2 regions of the Streptomyces krungchingensis genome follow, and region 2 is predicted to be linked to the other one. Evidence: riboswitches for the same ligand, from Rfam matches in the RefSeq annotation. Region 2 holds a riboswitch; the other holds the start of a gene.
The links. A riboswitch is a leader RNA that binds a small molecule or an ion and turns the genes downstream of it on or off. The one in region 2 is predicted to bind glycine.

Region 1: linked by a shared signal. The riboswitch ahead of gcvP (aminomethyl-transferring glycine dehydrogenase) and the one ahead of gcvT (glycine cleavage system aminomethyltransferase GcvT) in region 2 are both predicted to bind glycine.

Annotation. Positions count from the first base shown of each region.
Region 1 is NZ_JBPUKY010000001.1:2,310,333-2,316,634, forward strand. It holds gene ACSYGO_RS10385 (hypothetical protein) at 42-626, shown strand; gene ACSYGO_RS10390 (DUF5999 family protein) at 1,070-1,276, shown strand; gene gcvP (aminomethyl-transferring glycine dehydrogenase) at 1,406-4,291, opposite strand; glycine riboswitch at 4,466-4,561, opposite strand; gene ACSYGO_RS10400 (PRC-barrel domain-containing protein) at 4,675-5,049, shown strand; gene ACSYGO_RS10405 (DNA polymerase IV) at 4,968-6,302, opposite strand, start outside.
Region 2 is NZ_JBPUKY010000001.1:7,229,092-7,235,393, forward strand. It holds gene ACSYGO_RS31775 (L-serine ammonia-lyase) at 1-244, opposite strand, end outside; gene glyA (serine hydroxymethyltransferase) at 417-1,679, opposite strand; gene gcvH (glycine cleavage system protein GcvH) at 1,691-2,068, opposite strand; gene gcvT (glycine cleavage system aminomethyltransferase GcvT) at 2,275-3,393, opposite strand; glycine riboswitch at 3,428-3,540, opposite strand; glycine riboswitch at 3,541-3,638, opposite strand; gene ACSYGO_RS31795 (AAA family ATPase) at 3,807-4,502, shown strand; gene ACSYGO_RS31800 (enhanced serine sensitivity protein SseB) at 4,545-5,312, shown strand; gene ACSYGO_RS31805 (enhanced serine sensitivity protein SseB C-terminal domain-containing protein) at 5,496-6,296, shown strand.

The DNA.
Region 1 (6,302 bases), 4.9 Mb from region 2:
CCCTCGTGCTGCCATGCCTGTCGAATGAGAGGCGACCCACCATGCCGCTGCATGTCCCCCCGGCTCCCGCGCCCGCCCTTCGCACCGTCCTCACGGCACTCGGTTCCCCCACCGCAGTCCGCGAGGCCCGCACCCCGTCCCTGCGTCTGGCTCAGGGACCCGTCACACCCGAACTCCCGCTGCCCGTCCACGTCCTGGACCGGACCACTCCCGAGGGCACGCCGGCCACCCGGCTCGCCGGCTGGCGCTTCCTGATCCGCAGCGGCGATCGCGCGGTGGCCGCGGCCGACACCATGCTGACACCCGACGGCTGGGCGTTCTCCCGCTTCTTCGAGGGCCCGTACATCACCGCGACCGAACGCGCCGTGCGTCAGGCCGAGTCCATGCAGCAGCCGTACCAGGCACGCCTGTTGTCCGTGCCCGAGCTGTACATGCTCACGCTCTGGCTGCACGGCGACTGCTCCGCGGACGCCGCCACCGGGCTCCCCGCCGCCACCGACCTCCTCGTCCCGCTGGCTCCCGCGCCGCCCGGCATCGCCGCGCACCGTCCGCACAGCGTCGCCGAGCTGCTGCCGGTGCTCACCCACCGGCTCGCTCCCGCACCACTGCTCATCACACCCGCGTAGCACCGCGAACACCCCGCCCGCACGGGCGGACACCCTCGTGAACCGCGCACGACAGGCACCGGCTCCCGTGCCCCGCCGCCGCTCCGCCGGCCGCGGGGCACGCCGCTGCGTACCGCCCGTCCGGGACCGCCGCGCCGGCGCGCTCGTCGGTGCTCGACACCGCTCGTACGAGGCAGGACATGCCCGGCGCCCCGACCGGACTAGCCCTATTCGACCACCTCGAACCACCCGAAGTGACAGTGCAGTTGGGATGAACCGTCCGCACGGGTGATGCGTCATCAACCTGTAAGAAGCGGTGCCGCGAAATCCCTGCGGATTGACGTCCGTAGAGCAACACTGGTTTCCAGACCACACACCAACGGGGGGCGGCCATGAACTCATCGAGCCGCGGGACAGACACCACAGCCATCACTCACATCTCGACCCAGCGAAAGATCCCATCCATGTGCCAGCACCAGCCACCGTGTCCGTCAGCCGAATCAGCCGACCGGGAGTCCGCCCGTCTCGTGGCGCACCACCCGGAGCAGGGATGGAGCCTGCTGTGCAACGGCGTTCTGCTCTTCGAGGACACCGGTGAGCTCCTGCCCGACGGCCAGATCATCGCCCCGCACCGCCCGCTGGGCAGCGCACAGGTGATGACGGCCGCCTGAGGCACCACGGGTCGCAGGCGCGCGGCCCGGACACACGAGGGGCCGGCCCGGAGACGTACTCTCCGAACCGGCCCCGACGCATGTCCGTGGGCGACTACTCCTCGTAGCCGCCCGCGTCCGCGGTGTCGATCAGTCCTCGTAGGCGTCCAGCGGCGGGCAGGAGCAGACGAGGTTCCGGTCGCCGTACGCCTGGTCGATGCGGCGCACCGGCGGCCAGTACTTGTCCGCGGCCGAGACACCGGCCGGGAAGACGGCCTCCTCGCGCGAGTACGCGTGGTTCCACTCGCCACCGAGCGCGGCGGCGGTGTGCGGGGCACCTCGCAGCGGGTTGTCGTCGACCGCCCACTCGCCCGAGCCGACCTTGTCGATCTCCGCGCGAATCGCGATCATCGCGTCGCAGAAGCGGTCGAGCTCGCCCAGGTCCTCGGACTCGGTCGGCTCGATCATCAGCGTCCCGGCCACCGGGAACGACATCGTCGGCGCGTGGAAGCCGTAGTCGATCAGGCGCTTGGCGATGTCGTCGACGCTCACGCCGGTCGCCTTGGTCAGCGGGCGCAGGTCGATGATGCACTCGTGCGCGACGAGCCCGCCCGGACCGGTGTAGAGCACCGGGAAGTGCGGCTCCAGACGCTTGGCGATGTAGTTCGCGGACAGCACGGCCACCTGCGTGGCGCGCTTGAGGCCCTCGCCGCCCATGAGCCGGACGTAGGCCCAGGAGATCGGCAGGATGCCCGCGGAGCCCCACGGAGCTGCCGAGATCGGGCCCACACCGGTCTCCGGACCGGCCGCGGGCTGCAGGGGGTGGTTGGGCAGGTACGGCGCCAGGTGCGCGCGCACGCCGACCGGGCCGACTCCCGGGCCGCCGCCGCCGTGCGGGATGCAGAACGTCTTGTGCAGGTTGAGGTGCGAGACGTCACCGCCGAAGTGCCCCGGCTTGGCCAGACCCACCAGCGCGTTGAGGTTGGCGCCGTCGACGTAGACCTGACCGCCGGCCTCGTGGACCTGCGCGCAGATGTCGGCGACATGCTCCTCGAACACTCCGTGCGTCGAGGGGTACGTGATCATCAGTACGGCGAGTTCGTCGCGGTACTGCTCGATCTTGGCACGCAGGTCCTCGATGTCGACCTCGCCGTCGTCCGCGGTCTTGACGACCACGACCTTCATGCCGGCCATCACGGCACTCGCGGCGTTGGTGCCGTGCGCGGAGGACGGGATGAGACAGACGGTGCGCTGCTCGTCGCCGTTGGCGCGGTGGTAGCCGCGGACGGCCAGCAGACCGGCCAGCTCGCCCTGCGAACCGGCGTTGGGCTGGAGCGAGACCTTGTCGTACCCGGTGACCTCGGCGAGCCGCTCCTCGAGCTCCGTGATCAGCGTGAGGTAGCCCTGTGCCTGCTCGGCCGGGACGAAGGGGTGCAGCTGGCCGAACTCGGGCCAGGTGACCGGCTCCATCTCCGTGGTCGCGTTGAGCTTCATCGTGCAGGAGCCCAGCGGGATCATGCCGCGGTCGAGCGCGTAGTCGCGGTCGGACAGCTTGCGCAGGTAGCGCAGCATCGCGGTCTCGGAGCGGTGCTGATGGAACACCGGGTGGGTGAGGTAGTCGTCGGTGCGCAGCAGCGCGACCGGCAGGGTGTCCTCGGCGGTGGCGTCCAGCGCCTCGACGTCGCCCTCGACACCGAACGCGGTCCACACGGCGCCGAGCTCACGGCGCGTGGTGGTCTCGTCGCAGGAGATCGACACGTGGTCGGCGTCCGCCTGGTGGACGTTGACGCCGTGCTCGCGGGCGGCGGCGACGATCTCCGCAGCCCGGCCCGGGACCCGCACGGTCAGCGTGTCGAAGTACGCACCGTGCACGACCTCGGCTCCGCCCGCCGTCAGACCCGCGGCGAGCACGGTGGCGTAGCGGTGGGTGCGTCGCGCGATGGTCCGCAGACCGTCGGGGCCGTGGTAGACGGCGTACATGCCGGCCATCACGGCGAGCAGCACCTGAGCGGTGCAGATGTTGCTGGTGGCCTTCTCCCGGCGGATGTGCTGCTCGCGCGTCTGCAGGGCGAGGCGGTACGCCTTGTGTCCGTCGGCGTCGACGGACACACCGACCAGGCGACCGGGCAGGCTGCGGGCGAACTTCTCCTGGACCGCCATGTAGCCGGCGTGCGGACCGCCGAAGCCCATCGGCACACCGAAACGCTGCGTCGTACCGACGGCGATGTCGGCGCCGAGGTCGCCCGGCGAGGTGAGCAGGGTCAGGGCGAGGAGGTCGGCGGCCACGGTGACCACCGCGCCGAGCTCGTGGGCCTGGTCGACGACCGCCTTGATGTCGCGTACGGCACCGGAGGCGCCGGGGTACTGGAGCAGCACGCCGTTGATGTCGCGCTCGGCGATCTCGGCCGGGATGCCCTCGCTGAGGTCGGCGACGACGACCTCGACGCCGGTCGGCTCCGCGCGGGTCTCTATGACGGCGATGGTCTGCGGCAGGGCGTCCGCGTCGACCAGGAAGAGGCCCTTCTTGTTCTTGCCCATGCGCCGGGACAGCGCCATCGCCTCGGCGGCGGCGGTGCCCTCGTCGAGCAGCGAGGCGCCCGAGGTCGGCAGCCCGGTCAGCTCGGCGACCACGGTCTGGAAGTTGAGGAGCGCCTCCAGGCGGCCCTGCGAGATCTCCGGCTGGTACGGCGTGTACGCGGTGTACCAGGCCGGGTTCTCCATGACATTGCGCAGGATCACCGGCGGCGTGAACGTGCCGTAGTAACCGAGGCCGATCATCGAACCGAGCACCTCGTTGCGGTCCGCGAGGGAACGCAGCTCGGCGAGGACCTCCGCCTCGGTACGCGCGCCGGGAAGCTTCAGAGCCTCGGCATTCTTGATCACGTCCGGCACCGCGGCGGCCGTCAGATCGTCGAGCGAGCCGTATCCGACGTGGGCGAGCATCTTGGCCCTGGCCTCGAGGTCGGGCCCGATGTGGCGCTGCTCGAAGGGGATTCCCTGTTCGAGCTCGGAGAGCGGAATGCGGTGGACGGTCATTGCGGAGGCCTCCTGGTCTGACGCGACCTTCGAGGGGCACCCCGGCACGGGTACCCCGACGGCCTCCCCCTCTGTCATCTCAACCTGAGAGTTTCACCGGCCCGTCCGACGTGCCGGTTTTCACCGTCGGTGAGAGCGGAAGCCGTCGGCGACCGCCCTGCTTTCCAGAGTGACCTCGTCCGTGCGGTACGTGAGCCTGAGAGATTCCGGGGAGGATTTGCTCCTTCGGCGCCTCCGATGAAGTCTGGAGGACTCTCCCGCACGGGGTCAGCAGCCGCTGTCAGCCTACCAGCGAGGACAAGACACGATCCTTCGAGTGGCCGCCTGCCTGAATGTGCTCTTTTGTAGTGCTTACGGATGAGTTGCGACCAAGTGGAGGGCACGTGCAGACCGACATCGATCCGCGCAACCTGATCGGCCGCAAGGCGTTCGACCGCAATGGCACCAAGATCGGCACGATCGACGAGGTGTACCTCGACGACGCGACCGGTGTTCCGGAGTGGGCGGCCATACGCACAGGCCTCTTCAGCAGGGACGCTTTCGTGCCTCTGGAGCCCAGTGAACTCGTGGAAGGGGCCCTGCGCATCCCCTTCGACCGGGCCCTGATCAAGGACGCTCCCGACTTCGGCGTGGGCCGGCACCTCTCGCCCGAGCAGGAGCTCCAGCTCTACCACCACTACGGACTCGACGTGGCGGCCCCCTCCCCGCCTCCGCCGGACCGTGACTTCGGCAAGGTCGCGGGCTCGGACGAGCCCTGACCCGGATGCTCCAACGCGTCCGGGGAAACCACCGGAGCGACCAGGGGCAGCGGATCGGCCGGCTCCAGCCCGGGGTCGTCGGTCCGGAACGTCTTGACCCGCCCCGGCGCGGAGTAGGGCGTCTCGAACCGCACCGTGACCCGCCCCAGGCCGCTGCCCTGGACCCAGCCGTGCCCGTGCTCGGCATGCCGCACGTCGTGCCCGGCGGGCCACCGGCGCTCGGCGGGCGCGTCCGGTGACGCCCCGGACTCGCGCGACCCCTCGTCTGCGGGGTGCGCCTGGCCGGGGGGCTCCTCCGCCGCGGCATGGGCCTGCGCCTGCGCGAACAGGTCCTCCTGCGTGTAGTCGGCGAGCCCCGAGACCCCGACCCCCAGCAGCCGCACCCCACCGGTCGTGTCCACGGCCTCCAGGAGCCGCGCGGCGGCCTCCCGCACGACCGCCGGATCGTCCGTGGGCCCCCGCAGCGTCTCGGACCGGGTGAGCGTCGAGAAGTCGTACCTCCGCACCTTCAAAACGATGGTCCGCCCCGACAGCCCCGCCCCGCGCAGCCGCTGCACGCAGCGGTCGGCGAGCCGCTGCACCTCCAGACCGACCCGCATCCGGTCGTGGATGTCCACGTCATAGGTGTCTTCGACCGAGACGGACTTCGTCTCCCGCTCGGCGACCACGGGCCGCTCGTCGTGCGCCAGCGCCATCGCGTACAGCGCGTGTCCGTGCGCCTTCCCCAGCAGCCGTACGAGCTCGTCCTCGCCGGCCTCGGCGATCTCCTCGACCGTGGTGATCCCGGCCCGCCGCAGATGGTCTCCGGTCGCGGGGCCCACGCCGGGCAGCGTCCGCACCGACATCGGCCCCAGCAGCGCGCGCTCGGTGCCGGGCTCTATCAGGACCAGTCCGTCGGGCTTGGCCTGCTCGGAGGCGATCTTCGCGAGCATCTTGGACGCGGCGAGGCCCACCGAGCCCGTGAGTCCGGTGACGGCACGGATGTCCGCGCGCAGCTTCACCCCGGCGCGCCGTGCGGAGCCCTCGTCCCAGGCCGCGTCTCCCGCTTCCAGGTCCACGAAGGCCTCGTCCAGGCTCAGCGGCTCCACCAGGGGCGACAGGGCCCGCAGCAGCGCCATCACCTGCTCGCTGACCTCCTTGTAGAGGCCGAAGCGGGGCACGAGATACGCGGCGTTCGGTGCGAGGCGGCGGGCCTGGGCCATGGGCATCGCCGAGTGGACACCGAAGACCCGGGCCTCGTACGACGCGGTGGC
Region 2 (6,302 bases):
CGACGTCCACGGTGCGCGGGGAGGCGCCCTCCAGGCCGAGCAGGACCGCCTTGGGGGTGCCGTGGCCGTGGCCGGTCGCGCCGAGGGAGCCGTAGAGCTCGGCGCGTATGGAGGTCACCTGGTCGAGCAGTCCCTCGTTGCGCAGGCGGCGGGCGAACATGCGGGCCGCGCGCATCGGGCCCACGGTGTGGGAGCTGGACGGGCCGATGCCGATCGAGAACAGGTCGAAGACCGAGATGGCCACGGGAACTCCTTGGTGGTCGCGCCGGACGCCGTTGTCCGGTGGAGGTGGTGCAGGGACTGCGGGGACTGCATGGAACGGGGCACCGCGCTCGGTATCCAGTGTGCGCGGTGCCCCGGACGTCCGTACGAAGGGGACCGTACGAACCAAAACGTACGCCAGAAAGCGTACGAAATTACTTCAGGCCGGGGTACAGCGGGTGCTTGTCCGCCAGAGCGGACACGCGGGCCTTCAGGGACGCGGCGTCGTGGGACGGCTTGAGCGCCTCGGCGATGATGTCCGCGACCTCGGTGAAGTCCTCGGCCTGGAAGCCGCGGGTGGCGAGGGCGGGCGTGCCGATGCGCAGGCCGGAGGTGACCATGGGCGGACGCGGGTCGTTGGGGATGGCGTTGCGGTTGACCGTGATGCCGACCTCGTGGAGGCGGTCCTCGGCCTGCTGCCCGTCCAGCTCGGAGTTGCGCAGGTCCACCAGGACCAGGTGCACGTCCGTGCCGCCGGACAGGACGTCCACGCCCACGGCCTTCACGTCGTCCTGGACGAGGCGCTCGGCCAGGATGCGGGCACCCTCCAGCGTGCGCTGCTGGCGCTCCTTGAACTCGTCCGAGGCGGCGACCTTGAACGAGACGGCCTTGGCCGCGATCACGTGCTCCAGCGGGCCGCCCTGCTGACCGGGGAAGACCGCGGAGTTGATCTTCTTGGCCAGCTCGGCCGTCGAGAGGATCACACCGCCGCGCGGGCCGCCCAGCGTCTTGTGGGTGGTCGTGGTGACGACGTGGGCGTGCGGCACCGGGTTGGGGTGCAGACCCGCGGCGACCAGGCCGGCGAAGTGCGCCATGTCCACCATGAGGTACGCGCCGACCTCGTCGGCGATGCGGCGGAACTCCGCGAAGTCGAGCTGACGCGGGTAGGCCGACCAGCCCGCCACGATCAGCTTCGGCCGGGACTCCTTGGCCAGGCGCTCGACCTCGGCCATGTCGACCTGGCCGGTCTCGTCGTCCACGTGGTAGGCGACCACGTCGTACAGCTTGCCGGAGAAGTTGATCTTCATGCCGTGGGTCAGGTGCCCGCCGTGCGCGAGGTTCAGACCCATGATCGTGTCGCCCGGCTTGAGCAGCGCGAACATCGCGGCCGCGTTGGCCTGGGCGCCCGAGTGCGGCTGCACGTTCGCGTGCTCGGCACCGAAGAGCGCCTTGATGCGGTCGATGGCGATCTGCTCGACCACGTCGACGTGCTCGCAGCCGCCGTAGTAGCGGCGGCCGGGGTAGCCCTCGGCGTACTTGTTGGTGAGGACCGAACCCTGGGCCTCCATGACCGCGACCGGAGCGAAGTTCTCCGACGCGATCATCTCCAGGGTGGACTGCTGGCGGTGCAGCTCGGCGTCGACGGCGGCGGCGACGTCCGGGTCCAGTTCGTGAAGGGGCGTGTTCAGAAGCGACATGCGGTGACTCCTCAGCCGGCGGTGAAAGCGGTGTACTCGTCCGCGGACATGAGGTCCTCCGGCTCGTCCGTGACGCGTACCTTGAACAGCCAGCCGCCCTCGAAGGGGGCGGAGTTCACCAGCGACGGGTCGTCCACCACGTCCTGGTTGGCCTCGACGACCTCGCCGGTGACCGGCGCGTAGAGGTCGCTGACCGACTTGGTCGACTCCAGCTCGCCGCAGGACTCGCCCGCGGTCACCGTGTCACCGACCTCCGGAAGCTGGGCGTAGACGACGTCGCCGAGCGCGTTGGCCGCGAACTCGGTGATGCCGACCGTCGAGACGCCGTCCTCGGCGACCGACAGCCACTCGTGCTCCTTGCTGTAGCGCAGCTGCTGGGGGTTGCTCATGGCCTGAATTCTCCTGTACGCGGGGGACTGCTGATGTCGGGGGTACCCCGTGCCCGGACGAAGCCGGGAACGGGGGAGGGGTGGTCATGGGATACGAGACGGCACGCCGGGGCACAGGTCACGCACCAACGCGCGCGGGTACCCCCGCGGCGCTCCCTCGGTCCGCTTCCTTCCGGTGCCCATGGCGCCCGTCGCGCGCCCGGTGCCTACTTCTGGCGCTTGTAGAACGGCAGGGCCACGACCTCGTACGGCTCGTGGCTGCCCCGGATGTCCACGCCGACCCCGGCGGACCCGGGCGCCGCGTGCGCGGCGTCGACGTACGCGATCGCGATCGGCTTGCCCAGCGTCGGGGAGGGGGCGCCCGAGGTGACCTCGCCGATCACCGTGCCGCCGGCGACGACGGTGTACCCGGCGCGCGGCACACGACGGCCCTCGGCGATCAGGCCGACGAGCACCCGCGGAGGGTTCTTCTCGGCCCGCTCGGCGGCGGCCTCCAGGGCCTTGCGCCCCACGAAGTCGCCCTCCTTCTCGAACTTCACGACCCGCCCGAGCCCGGCGTCGAAGGGCGTCAGCGAGGTGGTCAGCTCGTGCCCGTACAGCGGCATGCCGGCCTCCAGGCGCAGCGTGTCGCGGCAGGACAGGCCGCAGGGGACGAGGCCGACGGGGGCGCCCGCCTCGGTCAGTGCCTGCCACAGCCGCTCGGCGTCCGCGGGCGCCACGAACAGCTCGAAGCCGTCCTCACCGGTGTAGCCGGTGCGGGCGATGAGCGCCGGGACGCCGGCCACGGTGCCCGGCAGGCCCGCGTAGTACTTCAGGCCGTCCAGGTCCGCGTCGGTGAGCGACTTGAGGATGCCGGGGGACTCGGGGCCCTGCACGGCGATCAGGGCGTACGCGTCGCGGTCGTCGCGGACCTCGGCGTCGAACCCGTCCGCACGCTCGGTGAGCGCGTCGAGGACCACCTGGGCGTTGGAGGCGTTGGCGACGACCATGTACTCGGTCTCGGCGAGCCGGTAGACGATCAGGTCGTCGAGGATGCCGCCGTCCTCCTGGCAGATCATCGTGTAGCGCGCGCGGCCGACGCCGACGGAGGCGATGTTGCCGACCAGGGCGTAGTTCAGCAGGGCGGCGGCCTGCGGCCCGGTGACGGTGATCTCGCCCATGTGCGAGAGGTCGAACAGACCGGCATTCGTGCGGACGGCGAGGTGCTCGTCGCGCTCGGAGCCGTACCGCAGGGGCATGTCCCAGCCTGCGAAGTCGGTCATCGTCGCGCCGAGCGAGCGATGCAGGGCATCGAGCGCGGTGTGACGGGGTGCGTTGCTGCTCATCGGTGGGGCTCCCAAGGCATGACGGCGAGGTCGTTCCTCCCCATCTGTCATCGGAACCTGAGAGGTTCGCCACGACCCCACGAAACGGTGGTCATGACTTGCACCTTGGGTGGAGCCACTGGTCAGCGGCCCGCTTTTCAGATGTGCCTCGCCCGCGCGGTAACGGGGCCTGAGAGATTCAAGGGAGGGACTTGCTCCTTCGGCGCCCGGGGACTCGTACCCCAGGACTCTCCCGCGCGGATTCAAGCGGCCGGTATGCAGTTGGCGCGCACATCATTGCACGCGCCGTCCGATCGGGGCAGTCCGCATCTGTAACCGGCCTGTGGCAGTCCGAGTACGGAAACGAGAGAGACGACGCATTACCTTCTCTTTACACTCGACGGGGATGGGACTCCACACCCAAGGGGAGGACGATCACGGTGAACAGGACCACGGCGTACGCGACGACCTCGGGAATTGCCCTGCCCAAGCAACCCGGCGCCCCGGCCCGGGAGGCCTGCGGCCCGCTCCCGGCGGCCGTCGTCCGCGACCTCAGGGCCCGCGCCGGGCACAGCCCGCACGGCCTGCTCTTCGGGGCGTCCGACGTCGTGGTGGTCACGGGGCTGCCCGGCAGCGGCAAGTCGACCCTGATGCGCCGTGCCGTCACGGGCCCGCGCATCGACTCCCAGGACACCCGTGACCGCTGGGACGCCGGGATGGCCCGATGGCTGCCGTACGCGGTCTACCGCCCCTTCGTCCGCCTCGCGCACTACGCGGGGCTGCGTCGCGCGCTGCGCTCCGGCGCCGGCGTCGTCGTGCACGACTGCGGCACGCAGGCCTGGGTGCGCCGCTGGCTGGCCCGGGAGGCCCGGCGCCGGGGCGGCTCGCTGCACCTGCTGCTGCTCGACGTCCCGCCCGGCACGGCGCTCCGGGGCCAGCACGACCGGGGCCGCGGTGTCTCGCGCTACGCCTTCGCGCGGCATCGCGGAGCCGTGACCCGGCTGCTGCGCGCCGTGGAGAAGGGCGACCTGCCCGAGGGGTGCGGCTCGGCGGTGCTCATCGACCGTGAGGCGGCGGACGTGCTGCGCCGGATCGACTTCGACGGCCGGGCCGTCACCGGCGCCCACTAATCTTTCCAGCCGGAACAGTGGTTCGAAGCAGGCGGTAGACAGATGGACTTCCCGGCACAGGCGCACCCCCATCCGCACGGCGGATGGCCCGGCAACGAGCTGGAGGAGGTGCTGTCCGCCTCGCTCGGCGTGCCCTCGGCCGGTGCCCGCATCGTCGAGGTCCTCGGCCGCAGCTTCGTCTGGGTGCCCCTGCCGAAAGGCGGCGGTCCGCACAGCGGCCCCCTCGACCTGCCGACGCTGGAGATCGAGGGCCAGGCGTACGTCCCCGTGTTCAGCTCCGAGGAGCAGTTCCGCCAGGTCACCGGCGGCCGTCTCTCGTACACGATCGCGCCCGCCGTCGAGTTCGCCCGGGGCTTGCCGCCCCAGGTCGGCATCGCGGTCAACCCGGACGGCGTGGTCGGCGTACCGCTGCCGCCCCTCGCGGTGGCCGAGCTGTGCCGGGCGGGGCGGACCCCGCTGGACGGGCCGGCGAGCGGCGGCCGGGTGCGGCTGTTCGAGCCCGACTGGCAGGACGACCCGGTGGACTTCCTGTCCGCCGCGTCGGCCGAGTTCGCCGCGACCGGCGTCGTGATCAGCGCCCGCCGCTGCCTGGCCAGCATCGAGGGCGGCGACCCGGTGATGTTCATCGGCGTCGAGCTCTCCCAGTGGGAGGGCGACGCCCGCACCCTCCCGCTCGACGCGCTGGGCCGTGCCCTCGGCCGGGTCCCGGTCGGCCACGCCGTGAACCTGGTTCTCCTGGACGTCGCCCAGGACCCGGTGGGCGACTGGATGCGCGCCCAGGTGCGGCCCTTCTACCAGCGCGAGCACTGACCCCGGCACGCGCGTGAGCGGTGACACCACGGAGACCCGTGACGCCGTGCGTCAAGTCGCTGTCAGGATCGCCGCTTAAGCTGGTTTCATGGCTCGGTCGAGGTGTTGACGCAGGTTCGTCACCGGTGGCTCGGGCGTATTGGATGAGTTCGTCGTGAATTGTTCGCGAAGGGGCGGTTGAGGGTGAGCGCGTCGGGCACGGCCGCGGCCGGGCAGGTCGAGCACATGCTGCGCCAGGTGACCCCCGGGCGCTACGACGCCTACGAGGCGCTCCTTCGCGCGCTCGCGACCCCGTCGTCCGGTCAGGTCTGGATGCTCCTGTGGCACGGCCAGGCCGGGTCCCCGGACGCCCAGTACGGGAACATGGAGGTGGACGGCTTCGGGTACGCGCCGTGCGTCACCTCCGCCCAGGAGCTCTCGGCCAGCGGCTGGAACCGCTCGTACGAGGTGGTCGACGGCCTCGACGTCGCCCGCACCCTCTACCCCGACCATTTCGGCCTCTGGCTCAATCCGCACGCGCCCGGCGGCGGCCTGGGCATCCCCTGGCTGGACCTGCGGCGCATCGCCGCGGGCCTGGAGCGGCAGCCCGCCGGACCGCTGCGACTGTCCGAACCGGGCATCGAGATCCCGCAGTTCTACGCCCTGCTCACGCAGAACGCGCACCGCACCTCCGCCGTGCGGTCGCTGCGCCGCGCCTGGGTGCAGCCGGCGCTCGGGGCGCCCTATCTCGCCATCGGCCTTGACGTGTACGACACTTCGCCGCCCGCGGTCGACTCGGTGCGCGCCATGATGCAGCAGTCCATCGGCGCGGTCCCCGACGGGCTGCCCGTCTCGACCGTGGCGATGTCCGACGAGTACGACCCGGTGGCCATGTGGCTGCGGGCCAACGCCCGGCCGTTCTACGACCGTGAGGCCCACGCGGCCCCGGCCCAGGCGCCGATGGCGGGCGGCTACGGTTATCCGCCGGCCCGCGGCGGATACTGACGGCGC